2 regions of the Enterococcus sp. AAFC-DPL-6103 genome follow, and region 1 is predicted to be linked to the other one. Evidence: riboswitches for the same ligand, from Rfam matches in the RefSeq annotation. Region 1 holds a riboswitch; the other holds the start of a gene.
What was found. Region 1 has a riboswitch for thiamine pyrophosphate ahead of AC4BC3_RS04970 (ABC transporter permease). Riboswitches for the same ligand answer to the same signal wherever they lie in the genome.
Positions count from the first base shown of each region.

Region 2: linked by a shared signal. The riboswitch ahead of thiT (energy-coupled thiamine transporter ThiT) and the one ahead of AC4BC3_RS04970 (ABC transporter permease) in region 1 are both predicted to bind thiamine pyrophosphate.

Region 1 is NZ_CM177102.1:999,418-1,006,215, forward strand. Features, by position in the region: gene AC4BC3_RS04945 (hypothetical protein) at 1-87, shown strand, start outside; gene AC4BC3_RS04950 (LPXTG cell wall anchor domain-containing protein) at 236-613, shown strand; gene AC4BC3_RS04955 (ABC transporter permease/substrate-binding protein) at 1,356-2,897, shown strand; gene AC4BC3_RS04960 (ABC transporter ATP-binding protein) at 2,894-3,850, shown strand; gene AC4BC3_RS04965 (dihydrolipoyl dehydrogenase family protein) at 3,847-5,169, shown strand; TPP riboswitch at 5,237-5,341, shown strand; gene AC4BC3_RS04970 (ABC transporter permease) at 5,426-6,172, shown strand; gene AC4BC3_RS04975 (ABC transporter substrate-binding protein) at 6,186-6,798, shown strand, end outside.
Region 2 is NZ_CM177102.1:1,259,363-1,266,160, reverse strand. Features, by position in the region: gene AC4BC3_RS06150 (ABC transporter ATP-binding protein) at 1-288, opposite strand, end outside; gene AC4BC3_RS06145 (AraC family transcriptional regulator) at 424-1,260, shown strand; gene thiT (energy-coupled thiamine transporter ThiT) at 1,318-1,878, opposite strand; TPP riboswitch at 1,934-2,035, opposite strand; gene AC4BC3_RS06135 (PTS sugar transporter subunit IIC) at 2,163-3,482, opposite strand; gene AC4BC3_RS06130 (GntR family transcriptional regulator) at 3,650-4,363, opposite strand; gene AC4BC3_RS06125 (glycoside hydrolase family 1 protein) at 4,538-5,962, shown strand; gene AC4BC3_RS06120 (pyridoxamine 5'-phosphate oxidase family protein) at 6,377-6,748, opposite strand.

The DNA of each region.
Region 1 (6,798 bases):
CGTGAAAAAAATATTTACTATCAATTGGATGCAGAAATAATTCCTTTATATGGTATTAAAGAAACAGGAACAGAATTAATGATTTAAATAAAAAAATAATCACGTGAAGGATTAGTTTTTTTAAAATTGATATTTTCCGATGGGACGGTAAAATCTGAATAGATTTGAAGCAGTGAGTTTTGTTATTATTTAACTCGGGGAAAGCAATTACGTCACACAACGAAGGGGGGATGAAATGAGACAGAAAAAGCTAATGATCGGCACGATATTTCTGTTAGCTATTTTCTTGACGAGTCCAGTAGCATTTGCCACACAGGGGAACGAAACGACACTTACCGTCCAAGGAGTGCTGTATAGACCAACTTTAGGAGAAACAACAATCACTATGCCAGAGCAATTGCCAAAAACAGCAGAGGTTCAGTCAGAAGCATTGGTTTGGTTGGGAATATGTCTGGTCTGTATTTCATTCGTTGGTTACCTACTTGGACGAGAAGAAATGAACTTTTTTGGGGAGAAGAGTAATGTCATGAAAGCAATTCAAAGTAGTGGTCAATCTTTTGCTTACTATATAAGAAGCATCATTAAGAAAAAGGGATTCGTACATAAAACGTAGTAAAGCGTTTATCTTAATGTTCTTTGATTGAAACTATCAAAGAACATGGGAGCACATAGTAAAATGAGTTGTTTTTATAAATAAGTTACCTGATAGTTGTGAAGTAGTGTCCTCTCGTTGTAAAGCTAAGTAATATATCTTTGTAAGAACAATGAGGAAACGACCATCAACAAGGTAAAAAGAAATAAAAAATGGAAAAGAAACTAGGCTAAGAAAAGAGTCCCCCAAAGATTCTTCTCTCATCCAAGTTTCTTTTATTGTTAACGGACGTCCGTTGAACCTATGGTAGCAATGACTTAGTAATAATGCCAACAATTATACTTGTGAAAAAAGTCACGACAAGAAAGAGAAACTAAAAACATATTTTTTGTCAAAAAAAGAAAAACGTCTTATTTTTTAACAGTTATGCGCAGAAAACAGCTTTTTTTTACAATTCTCACAAAAATTTCGTCTACTCACCTATAATTACAAGAGAACAAGCCAGTAAAGAAAATTATCTCCCCCACGAGATTTCCACTTTATTGGCTGTTTTTCTTCTTATTGATTTGTTGGGCTGAACTGCTAAGACAGAAGAGCTCCTAAAATTCCCCATTATTTTGTTGTTTTTAGATCAACCAAAAAGACCAGAAAATCATCATGATTTTTCTGGTCTTTTTGGTTTAACAAGGCAACATATTTGGGGAAAGTATTTGAGAGGTTTATACTTAAGAAATAACAAAATTAATTAAGAAAGAGGAGACTAATGAATCAGTTTATTCAAATTCTCGATGAACGAAAAGCAGAATTGCTAACTGCCACGTTCCAACACCTATCGATTTCTTTCTTTGCATTACTCCTTGCGGTTTTGATTGCAATTCCTTTAGCCATTTGGTCGGTGAGTCATAAAAAGTTAGCAGAAGTTTTATTACAAATCACTAGTGTATTACAGACGATTCCATCATTAGCTTTATTAGGATTATTGATTCCGTTTGTTGGAATTGGTACAGTGCCAGCATTGATTGCTTTGGTCGTATATGCATTACTACCTATTTTTCAAAATACGTATATTGGTTTAACTGAAATCGACCCATCAATTGAAGAAGCAGCTGTAGCTTTTGGCATGTCTCGAATGCGACGTTTAATCAAAGTTGAATTACCAATTGCGTTGCCAGTAATTATTTCGGGGATTCGTACAGCGTTGGTTTTGATTATTGGAACGGCTACCTTAGCAGCGTTGATTGGTGCAGGTGGTTTAGGAACGTTTATCTTGTTGGGAATCGATCGCAATACACCTGCGTTGACACTGATTGGTGCTATTAGTTCGGCATTACTAGCTATTATTTTTAGTAGTTTGATTCGTTTGTTACAACGTGTTCGACCGCTATACACCTTGATTGTTTTAGCCTTGACGATTGGCGTCCTTGGAGGCGTATCCGCTTACCAAACATTTTTTGTGAAAGAAGAGCCTGTAGTAATTGCGGGTAAACTTGGTTCAGAACCAGAAATTTTGATTGAGATGTATAAAGAACTGATTGAGGAAAAAAATCCAGATCTTGCTGTTGAAATCAAACCAAATTTTGGAAAGACGAGCTTTTTGTTTAGCGCCTTACAGAATGAGCAAATCGATATCTATCCAGAATTTACTGGAACGGTTTTAGAAAGCTTGGTCAAGGTTCCAGAAGCAATGAAAGAAACGAAGTTATCCGAAAAAGATACGTATCAACAAGCAAAAGAGTTGCTCCAGCAACAAGAAGCAATGACTTTCTTAGAACCAATGGCGTATCAAAATACTTATGCACTAGCAGTGAAAGAGTCCTTTGCTAAAGAGCATCAGTTAGAAACGATTTCTGATTTGATTAAAGTGAACAATCAACTCAAAGCAGGTTTCACTTTGGAATTTATTGATCGTAACGATGGTTATCGCGGAATCCAATCGGTTTATCATCTAGCATTTCCAAGTGTCCAAAGCATGGAACCAAGTCTTCGTTATCAAGCAATCAAGAATGGGGACGTCAATATAATTGATGCTTACTCGACAGATAGTGAGTTAAAAGAATATGGATTAGTGACTTTAAAAGACGATTTACAACTATTTCCCCCTTACCAAGGTGCACCTCTAATGAAGGAAAATTTTGCTAATAAACATCCAGAAATCGTGAATGCCTTGAATCAACTTGGTGGGAAAATCACTGAAGAAGAAATGATTGAGATGAATTACCAAGTAAATGTTGAAAAACGAGAACCAGCACAAGTCGCCCACGAGTTTTTAGTAACGATTGGGTTGAGCAAGGAGGCTGAAAAATGACAGAAATCATCGAGTTTCATCAAGTCCAAAAAAAATTTGCTGAAAAAGTTGTGATTGATCAACTAAACTTTGTTGTTCATCCAGGTGAGATTTTCGTATTAGTTGGCCCGTCTGGTAGTGGAAAAACAAGTACGCTGAAGATGATCAATGGATTGATCAAGCCAACGAGTGGGGAGATATATTTTAAAGGTGAAAAATTAACTAGTTACAATTTACAAAAATTGCGGTGGAAGATGGGATATGTTTTACAACAAATCGCTTTATTTCCAACTATGACTGTTAAACAAAATATTGAAGTGATACCAGAGATGCTAGGCTGGGACAAGTCAAGACGGGAACGACAAGTGGACCAGTTATTGGAAAAAGTAGGGCTTTCGCCAACGGATTATCGAGATCGCTTTCCACGGGAATTATCTGGTGGAGAGCAACAACGAATCGGTATTCTACGTGCAATTGCTGCCAATCCAGAAATCATTTTGATGGATGAACCGTTTAGTGCACTTGATCCTCTTTCACGTGCTTCCTTGCAAGAATTAGTTCTTTCATTACATCAAGAATTAGGGACGACTGTCGTTTTTGTTACACACAATATGGAAGAAGCAGTCAAACTAGGTAGTCGAATAGGTGTCATGAAAGACGGTCAGTTGATTCAATGTGATACACCGGAAAAACTATTGAAGCAACCAAATAACGCATTTGTTCAAAGCTTTTTTGAAGAAACCAATCAAAAAGAAATTTTGGTGGAAGAACTGATCGCTTTAGGTTTCTATGACAAAGAAATAACAGATAAAAATGTTCCTATGATTGAGATCACAGCTCCATTAACTCAGGCTTATCAAAAATTAGCCCAAGCACCAGTTGTTCAAGTCATCAATCAAGGAAAGCTTATTGGAGAATTGTCTGGTCAAGATGTCTTTGCATTTTTAAGTCGAAAGGAGTCGAACAAACGATGAAGGAGTATGACGCAATTGTGATTGGTTCAGGAGTGGCTGGATTAAGTGCCGCTTATGAGTTGAAAGCAAAGCAGCAACAAGTATTAGTAATTGAAGAAAACTTGTGGGGAGGGACATGTCCCAATCGAGGATGTGATCCCAAAAAAATCTTGATAGGTGGTGTGGAAGCACGTAATCGGGTCAAGCAATTGCTTGGTAAAGGGTTCTCTGAAGTACCACCATTGAATTGGCAAGAACTTCAGTCTTTTAAACGAACATTTACTGATCCAGTCTCTGCAAATCGCCAAAAAGAATTAAGCCAAGCAGGAATCGATCATCTGACTGGAACAGCAAGTTTTCTTGACGAAGAAACGATTGAAGTAATAGGAAAAACATTTCGCGGAAAACACTTTGTGCTGGCAACTGGGCAACGTCCAACGATCTTGCCGATAGAAGGAAAGGAATATTTACAAACGAGTACTGATTTTCTAGCGCTTTCCGATTTACCAAAACAACTGATTTTTATTGGTGGAGGTTATATTTCCTTTGAATTAGCGACAATTGCTCACGCGGCGGGGAGTGAAGTAACCATCGTGCATCACAATCAGCGACCTTTAAAAGAATTTGATGAAGAATTGGTTCAAGAGGCCATTATTCAAATGAAAAAAGCTGGAATCCAGTTTGCTTTTGATGTAGATACAAAAAAAATCACGCGTCAAAATGGAAAATTACAGTTGATTGCTGAGAAAGAAACGTTTGAAGCAGACGCTATTTTTTGCGCAACTGGTCGCCAACCAAATGTTGAATCTTTACATTTGGAGCGTGCCAATGTTGCTTTTACGAAAAAAGGGATCATGGTCAACGAATTTCTTCAAACAACAAATCCCAAAATTTTTGCTTGCGGAGACATTATTGAGAAACAGTTACCAAAATTAACGCCTGTGGCGACATTTGAAGGACAATATGTTGCTAGAAAAGTGACAAAAGAACTGCAAGAAGCCATTAAGTATCCTGTCATTCCCACTATCGTTTACGGTAGTCCAAAGATTGCAACTGTTGGAGTAACGAAAGTCGAAGATGACAGGCAAACAGTAACAGTTACCCAAGAAATGACGGATTGGTTTACTTATCATCGAGTAAATGAACCGTTAGCTAAAGCAAAGTTTTTTTTTAATAAAGAAAACTTTTTGATTGGTGCCAGCGTCCTAAGTGAACAAGCAGATGAACTGATTGATTTTCTAGCGATAGCTATCAATCAACAGTTGACGAAAGAAATCGTGGATCAATGGATCTTTGGTTATCCAACATTGGCTAGTGATTTACCCTATTTACTGAAATAGTGAAGGGATAAATTAAGAAGAAGTGCTTGTTGCCCGAATTTTGTTATGCTACACTGAAAAAAATGAATACTTGTTTCTGGGGATGTCGTAAACGGCATGAGAGTAAGTTGTGAACTTAGACCCATCGAACCTGTCAGTTAATACTGGTGAAGGGAGAAACATAGCAAACGCTTGTTTAAGTGAGACCTATGTTGTGTCCGCAAACAAGCGTTTTTTTGTTCCAGTGTTAAATTCGATTCATTTAGGAGGTGAACTATTGAAGAAACATTTATATCCAGCAATCAGTATTTGCGTTTTGCTACTGATTTGGCAAGTCAGTGTTCAACTCTTGCAGACACCAACTTTTATCTTGCCTAGTCCAATTGCCGTTTTCCAAGCATTGTTTGCTGATTGGCACACGCTGTTTTTTCATTCGCTCACGACTTTGAGTGAGGCCTTATTAGGCCTAGTGATTGCAGGAATCATTGCGTTTTTCACAGCATTGCTGATGGACTATTATGACTTATTAAAGACTGCAATTTATCCTATCTTGGTGGTGTCACAAACTTTGCCAATCATGGTATTGGGACCATTACTTACGTTGTGGTTTGGTTTTGGACTAATGCCGAAAGTGATTTTAGTTATCTTGATGAGTTACTTTCCGATAGTCGTTTCTTTTGCGGATTCATTGAGCAAAGCATCAAGGGAACAAATTATATTTTTACGAACAATGGGGGCAAGCACAGGACAGATCTATCGAATCTTCAAAATTCCTGAAGGTCTTGTGGGGTTCTTTTCTGGGCTAAAAGTTGCGGCAACTTATTGTGTCAGCGGTGCAATCGTTGGAGAATGGCTAAGCGCACAGTCAGGATTAGGTTACTATATGATTCGTGTAAAAAACAGTTATCAAATCGACAAGGTTTTCGCAGCAATCCTTTGTGTGGTCGTTCTTAGTTTGTTGTTGAATGGCTTAAGTGTGTTAGTAAAGAAAAGTTATTATTATTGGTTGTACACTAGAGAATAGGAAGAGGAAGAAAATGAAAAAATTGTTATGGTTAGTACCGGCTTTGTTACTATTTACCGCGTGTGGTTCAAATAAACAGGAAGCAAGTGATACGGATACCACAAAAAAATTAACGGATGTCACTCTTGTGTTAGACTATGTGCCAAATACGAATCATACAGGTATCTATGTTGCCAAAGAACAAGGTTACTATAAAGAAGCAGGTTTGAATGTGAATATCATTGAGCCAGGGGACGATTCGACAAGTATTGGTTTAGTGGGTGCAGACAAAGCACAATTCGGCGTTAGTTACCAAGAAGATGTCACTTACGCACATGCTGATGGTCAATCCATTCCGGTAAAAGCGCTTGCGACGATTATGAAACACAATACTTCTGGATTTGTCGCAACGAAAGACAGCGGGATAACGAAACCAAAGGATTTTGAGGGGAAAACTTATGCAGGTTGGCAAAGTCCTAGTGAAGAAGCGGTATTGAAAGCAGTTATGGAGCATGATAATGCAGATTTTTCTAAGTTAACAATTGTTGGGAGCACTGGAGAAGGACCAGAAGCTTTAGGAAAAGGTGTCGATTTACAGTGGTATTTTGAAGGCTGGGATATGATTAAGGCAAAAGAAGCGCAAATTG
Region 2 (6,798 bases), 260 kb from region 1:
ATACATTTCTTGCCGTAGCTCGAACAAACTGTTCTGACCAATTCGTTCAAATAAAATCTGATAAGTATAACGAATGATTGTTCGAAAAATCGTGATACCAATCATCAATGCTAATAACGGAATTAATAAATTTGCTTCCCCTTTTTCAATTACTTTATCTACAATCTCACCAGCCACTAATGGGTTGACTACAATTAAAAGCGCATTGATTATTAAAAAAATAATTGCCAGAAATCCTTTATTTGCATATTTCTTTACATACTGCCAAATCCATTGATAATTGCTCATTTTATTTTCCCTCCTATACGAAAGCCTTTTCTCAATCAAGTATTAGCTTATCCTTAATAAATTCGAAAGAAAATGGTTATTCTTACTTGTTTTGATGTACAATATTATCAAATCTAAAAGAAAGGGTTTTCATTCATGAGTTATACAAATGCCCAAATATTTAACCCAGAAATTATTTATGCTTTTGATCCTTGGAACGAACAAGGAAACAAAAGTGACAGCCATACCCATGATTTTCTAGAAATCAGTATCGTGTTAGAGGGGCAAGCGAACTATACAATCGAAGGACAAGAATTTCAATTAAATGCTGGTCAAATTATGCTCTTTAATCCTGGAACCCATCACGGGGAAGAACAAAAACAAGGAACCTATTCTCATCAACTTCATATTGGGTTAACGAATATTTCATTAGACGGACTAAAGAGAAATCACTTACCAACAAAAAATGCAATTCTTAATCTTGGAGAATATCAATGGGAGTTTCTCGACAAAGCGTGGCGCCTCGTCAAAGAATATGGTGAAGAACAACCAGAATTTCAATTAATGGTCAAAGCGTTAATCATTGAGATGTTAGTACTCATTTTAAGAAGTCTAGAAAAAACGCAAGATAATACGGTCACTTTGGCACTTTCAAAAAATGCCAAACGAAAACAATATTTAGTCAACCATGCGATTTATTATTTGGAAAATCATCACACGCAAGAAATTACTTTAGAGCAATTAGCTGACACGTTGTATGTTAGCCCCACATATTTATCAAAAGTTTTTAAAGAGTCTACGGGTATGAGCCCTATCAATTATCTTATCCAAGTTCGACTGAAACATGCTAAGGAACTACTAGCAAACGAACAATTAACAATCAGAGAAATTTCTCAAGCTGTAGGTTATCAAGATGCGTATCATTTTAGTAAACTCTTCAAAAAATATTATGGTCTTTCTCCTTCGCAGCTAGCAAAGAAATCGCTGGCATAAACAAAAAAACTCTTAAAAGACTTCGATAACAAAAAGTCTTTTAAGAGTTTTTTTGTTTTATTTTTGTGGATCAAATAGCTTTGGTGCTACTCGATAACAGATAACGACCACAATTGCGACGACAATTGCAGTGGCTAAACCACTCGCGCCATTCATAACAAATGAAAATATCCAAGGATTCATCCCTTCCGGTGCATAATCCCCCCAAAAAATACCACCAGCAACAAAATGCCAGAAAAAGCGAGTGAAGGTTCCAACCACCGATGAGACAATTAGGATCCCATAAATTTTGGATGTTTCCCCATTCACCATTGCGCGATGTAAGGACAAGGCAAACACTCCAGCAAACCCAGCAAAGGTAAATGCGATTGGATACTCAATTAAAACTTGTGGGACACTCAAAAATTGAACTTTCCCCATTAAAAAGTGTAATAATCCCCAAATCAACCCAGCACCTAATCCTGCTTTAAAGCCTCTACGTAAAGCATAAATAGTTATTGGAATTTGTCCAATTGATAAGGTAAAACTGCTTCCAATATCGAGTGGAATCAGTGAAAGCACCATCGCTAATGCTGCAATAATCGTCCCTTCAATCCACACTTTTGTTTCTGAATGCATAAAAAAACTCCTCCTTTAGAATCATCACAATTCACAAAGGAGAAGTGTTAGCTACACTTCCACTCGTCACAATTCCTACGTTCGTATGACCGAAACAGGTACGGAGGGTTTAGAGTAAACTCATTCTCAGCCTCGAAAGGCTCCCCTTTGTGAGTAGATTCTATTATTTTTTACTTATCTAGCATAACATATTTTTTCTTTTGTCAGAAGTGAAAAGAAATTTTTTGTTTAAGCAAACAAAAAGCGAACAATTGGCTGTTCGCTTTTTTTAAGCTATTTGAAAGTTATTTTGTCATATTCGACGTAACTTTTTCGTCAATACGTAAAAACGGTAAGTAGATGAACACACTGGCAGCAATAATCAGAATTTGAAGAACTGCAGCACGCCAATCCCCACCAGTCGCTAAGAACCCAGAAATGATTGGCGGTGTCGTCCAAGGAATTTGGACAACGACGTGATTGATCAATCCAACTGCTGTTGCAAAATAAGCAACAGTTAGTGAAAATATTGGTGCTAAAACGAATGGAATAATCAAGCTAATATTAAACACAATGGGTAACCCAAAAATAATCGGCTCGCTGATATTGAAAATAGCGGGTGTAACAGATAATTTAGCAAAGTCTTTGTAGTCTTTACGACGACTAAAAATAAAAATCGCAATAAGTAAGGCAATCGTATTACCAGAGCCGCCCATTACAGCAAACGTATCTTTGAAAGCCATGTTGATGATGTGAGGAATCTCTTCTTTATTAGCGTAGGCAGCCATGTTTTCTTGCATATTTTGAATCAAAAAAGGATCGAGTAATGAACCAGAAATGACAGCCTGATGAATGCCAAAACCAAAAAATAAATTTGCAATGGATGTTAACAATAAGAATCCTGGTAGCCCAGTAGTGATTTTGCTCAAAGGTTTTGTAATAATCGTTGTGATCAATGTATTGACATCCATATGGAATAACTGATTGATAGTAAATGAACCAATTGCGAATATGGTAATGGTCAACATAATCGGAATCAAGACATTAAATGATTTCAGAACAGCTGGCGGAATATTGCCAGATAAATTGATCTGAAGTTTTTCATTTTTAGATAATTTGATAAATAATTCGGTGGCTGCAAGGCCGACAAAAATACCGACAAACATGCCTGAAGCTCCGGTGTAAGCAATCGGAATCACGCCATTCACTTCTATTGCTTTTTGACTATTTTCTGGAGTAAACATCATAACCATTGGTGTGAGAACAATGAAAGTAGAAATAGCAACTAGCACTGCAGCGATTGAATTTTGATAATTGCGGCTAACACACATATGATAAGAGACTGCTGCTACAACTAATAACGTTGTAATACTCAGTGTACCGTTGCTAATTGAAATTCCGATTTCTTGAATCGTTGATAAAGTTTCGGGCCGAATAAAGTGACCTAAAAAACCTGTTGGCTCCAATATGACATAGTTAATCAAAGTAACAAACCCAGCTAACATCATAAACGGCATGAACGTTGCAAATGCGTCTCGCAGTGTTCGTAAGTGAATCTGATTTCCTAATCTTGTTGCGATTATCCCAAATTTTTCAAGGATGACCTCTTTTTTACTTTTACCCATAAAACTCTCCCCCTTTGTTTGTAAGCGATTGCCTTCCTCTAGATAATAACTCGTCTTCTAAGTAAAGTAAATATCTTTTTTAAAAAATATATACTTTTGCAAAAATAAAAAATAAACAGCAAGAAATAGACTTAACTTGCTGTTTATTTTAGTTGAATATGCGATTTTTATTTTTCAACAAAGATTGCTTCAAAAACAAAGTCCTTGTAAATATGTCTAGATAAAGAATATTCAAACGGTACTCCTGAGGACAACGAGACAACTTTATCTACTTCAATCATAAATTCACCAGGATCGATATTTAGGATTTTTGCATCAAACTCATTAGCCACATCTCCCTTGATCCACAAATGAGAGGACTTTATTTCCAGATTTAATTCGTCTGTGATATAAGCATAAACTGATTTTTTCAAATGCTTAGGTTCCAGCCCAGGTATAATAGCCAGTGGCATAAATGTTTGTTCAATTGAATAAGGTTGGTGGTCTATGAATCGACTCCGGATAATATTGTAAATGTAATCTTTCTCGCTGATTTGTAGCATTTCTGCCACCTCATTTGAAGGAAGTTCAATCGAAAAAGTATGGATCTCAGAGTCCACATGTTCTTCCCCCATCGTGCTCAGTAAACCTTCGTTTGGACCAAAAACTTTTGAATTATCAATTGGTTTACGCAAAACTTCTGTACCAAATCCGCTACGCGTCCGCAAAACACCTTCCGATACTAATAAATCAATCCCCTTTTTTACAGTTAATTTGCTTGTTCCATATTCTTCTGCTAATTGGTCACCAGTCGGTAATTTGGTGCCAACCTGATACCCATCATCCATGATTTTCCGTTTAACATCTAAATAAATTTCCATATATTTGGGAATTTGTTTCATACGTATCCTCCTTCCACTTAAAACAATAGCTTCTTCTATACTTTACCATACTTTTAGCTATTTTTAACTAAAAAAAACAAGCTCTATCGATAAAGATATATATTTTATATAAAAAGTATTTATTTTATTTGAAAGCGATGTTATGATTGGAATGAATTTAAAGGAGGTCTATCAATGAGTACAATCAAAAAATTATCATTCCCAGAAAACTTTTGGTGGGGATCTGCGTGGTCTGCTGAGCAAGCTGAAGGGCGTGGCGAAACAGGAAAAGCTGAAACTGTTTGGGAACGTTGGTACAAAGAACAACCTAATCGCTTCTACCAAAGAATCAGCTCAGAAATCACAAGCGATCATATCCATCGTTACAAAGAAGATATTCAGTTAATGAAACAAACTGGACATAATTCTTTTCGGGTATCTATTTCTTGGGCAAGAATGTTTCCACATGATGGCGTAGGAGAAGTTAATCCACAAGCGATTGCTTTCTATCGTGATTTATTTACCGAAATGAATCAAAACGGAATAAAAGTTTTTGCTAATCTTTATCATTTTGATATGCCTGCTAAGCTACAAGACAAAGGTGGTTGGGAATCACGAGATGTCGTTGATGCCTATGTCCATTTTGCAAAAACATGTTTTGAAGAATTTGGCGATTTAGTCTTTCATTGGTTTACGTTTAACGAACCACTTGGGCCCATTCTTGGCTCCTACTTAGAAGACTTTCATTACCCAAATCTGATTGACTTTAAACGTGGAAGTCAAGCTGCATTCTTTACAATCTTAGCACATGCAAAAGCAATTGAAGTTTTTAAAACTTACAAGTTATCAAGCAAGATTGGTGTCATTTTAAATCTTAGCCCGACCTTCCCACGAAGTCAGAATCCTACTGACGTCAAAGCCGCAGAGATTGCAGACTTATTTTATACGCGAAGTTTTTTAGATCCAATGGTAAAAGGAAACTTTCCACCAAAATTAGTAGAACTTTTAAACAAATATGACCAGTTGCCGCTCGACTTTACTCAAGAAGATCTAGCAACGATTCAAGAAAATACCGCCCAAATTTTAGGGTTGAACTACTATGAACCTCGCAGAGTAAAAGCTCGCCTCACAGCAATTAATCCAGAAGGCCCTTTCCTACCTGAATGGTTCTTTGAGAATCATATAATGCCTGGACGTCGTATGAATGAATATCGTGGTTGGGAAATTTATGAAAAAGGAATCTATGATTTATGTATGGATATCAAGAATAACTATGGAAACATTGAGGCATTCATCTCCGAAAATGGGATGGGGGTTGCCAATGAAGAACGATTTATGGACGAAACTGGGCAAGTAATCGATGAGTACCGCATTGAATTTATTCAAGACCACTTAGCTTATCTTTGGAAAGCAATTAATGACGGATGTAACATCAAGGGCTATCATCTATGGACGTTCATTGACTGTTGGTCATGGATCAATTCTTACAAAAATCGTTACGGATTAGTTTCCTTAGATTTACCTACGCAAAAACGAACAATCAAAAAAAGTGGTGAATTTTATAAAAAACTAAGTGACGAAAACGGATTTGATTACGATCTTGATTTGTTGGATCATTAAAAAATATTTTTTGTAGCTTCGACTCATTCAGCAACTAAAAAACTGGTCATAACAGAAAGTCAGTTTATGTTATACTAAAGAAAACTGTTCGTTGACATTCAAATAACCAACAGATTACTAAATAAGTATAAAGAAGCATTCAAACTGGAGCCTCGCTATGGGCAAATAGTGCGATTACGGAACCTCAAAAATTTTGATCCGAGGTTTTAGAGCTATGCTGTTTTGAATGCTTCCAAAACCCGATTACTGAAGATAATCTGTACGTTGTCGTTTTAGAGCTATGCTGTTTTGAATGCTTCCAAAACAAATTTATTATCAGGTGAACTCATTGTGATGTTTTAGAGCTATGCTGTTTTGAATACTTGGTTAAATCTAACAAAAAAGGACTACCCATTGAGAGCTGGTCCTTTTTTGTTAGATTTTTTGCTCAATATCAGTAACAGTTATTTGCAATACACGGCTTAAAAAAGGAAACTTTTCCTTCATTTCATCAAAAATTGGTCCTTCTGTGATAAAATTGGCTGTTCCATGTAAGTGGAATCCTGCGCCATGTCCCACCGTACCGATGACTTCTTTGCTTCCAACCGTTAGCGTTACATGATTATTTTTTTCGATATCCTGTTGGACACTGTGCATCCCAGCCGCAGGGATATATAATTCATCGTCACTGATTTGAACATAGCTGTTCCAAGTATTCACTGCATGAAATCCTGGAGTTTCTTTGCTCGAAGAAATTATTGTCACTACTCCTTCATGTTTCATTACTTCCAAAAATGTTTCATTCATTATTTCACAGACCTCATTTCAATTATCATAAGTTTATTATAGCACCACTT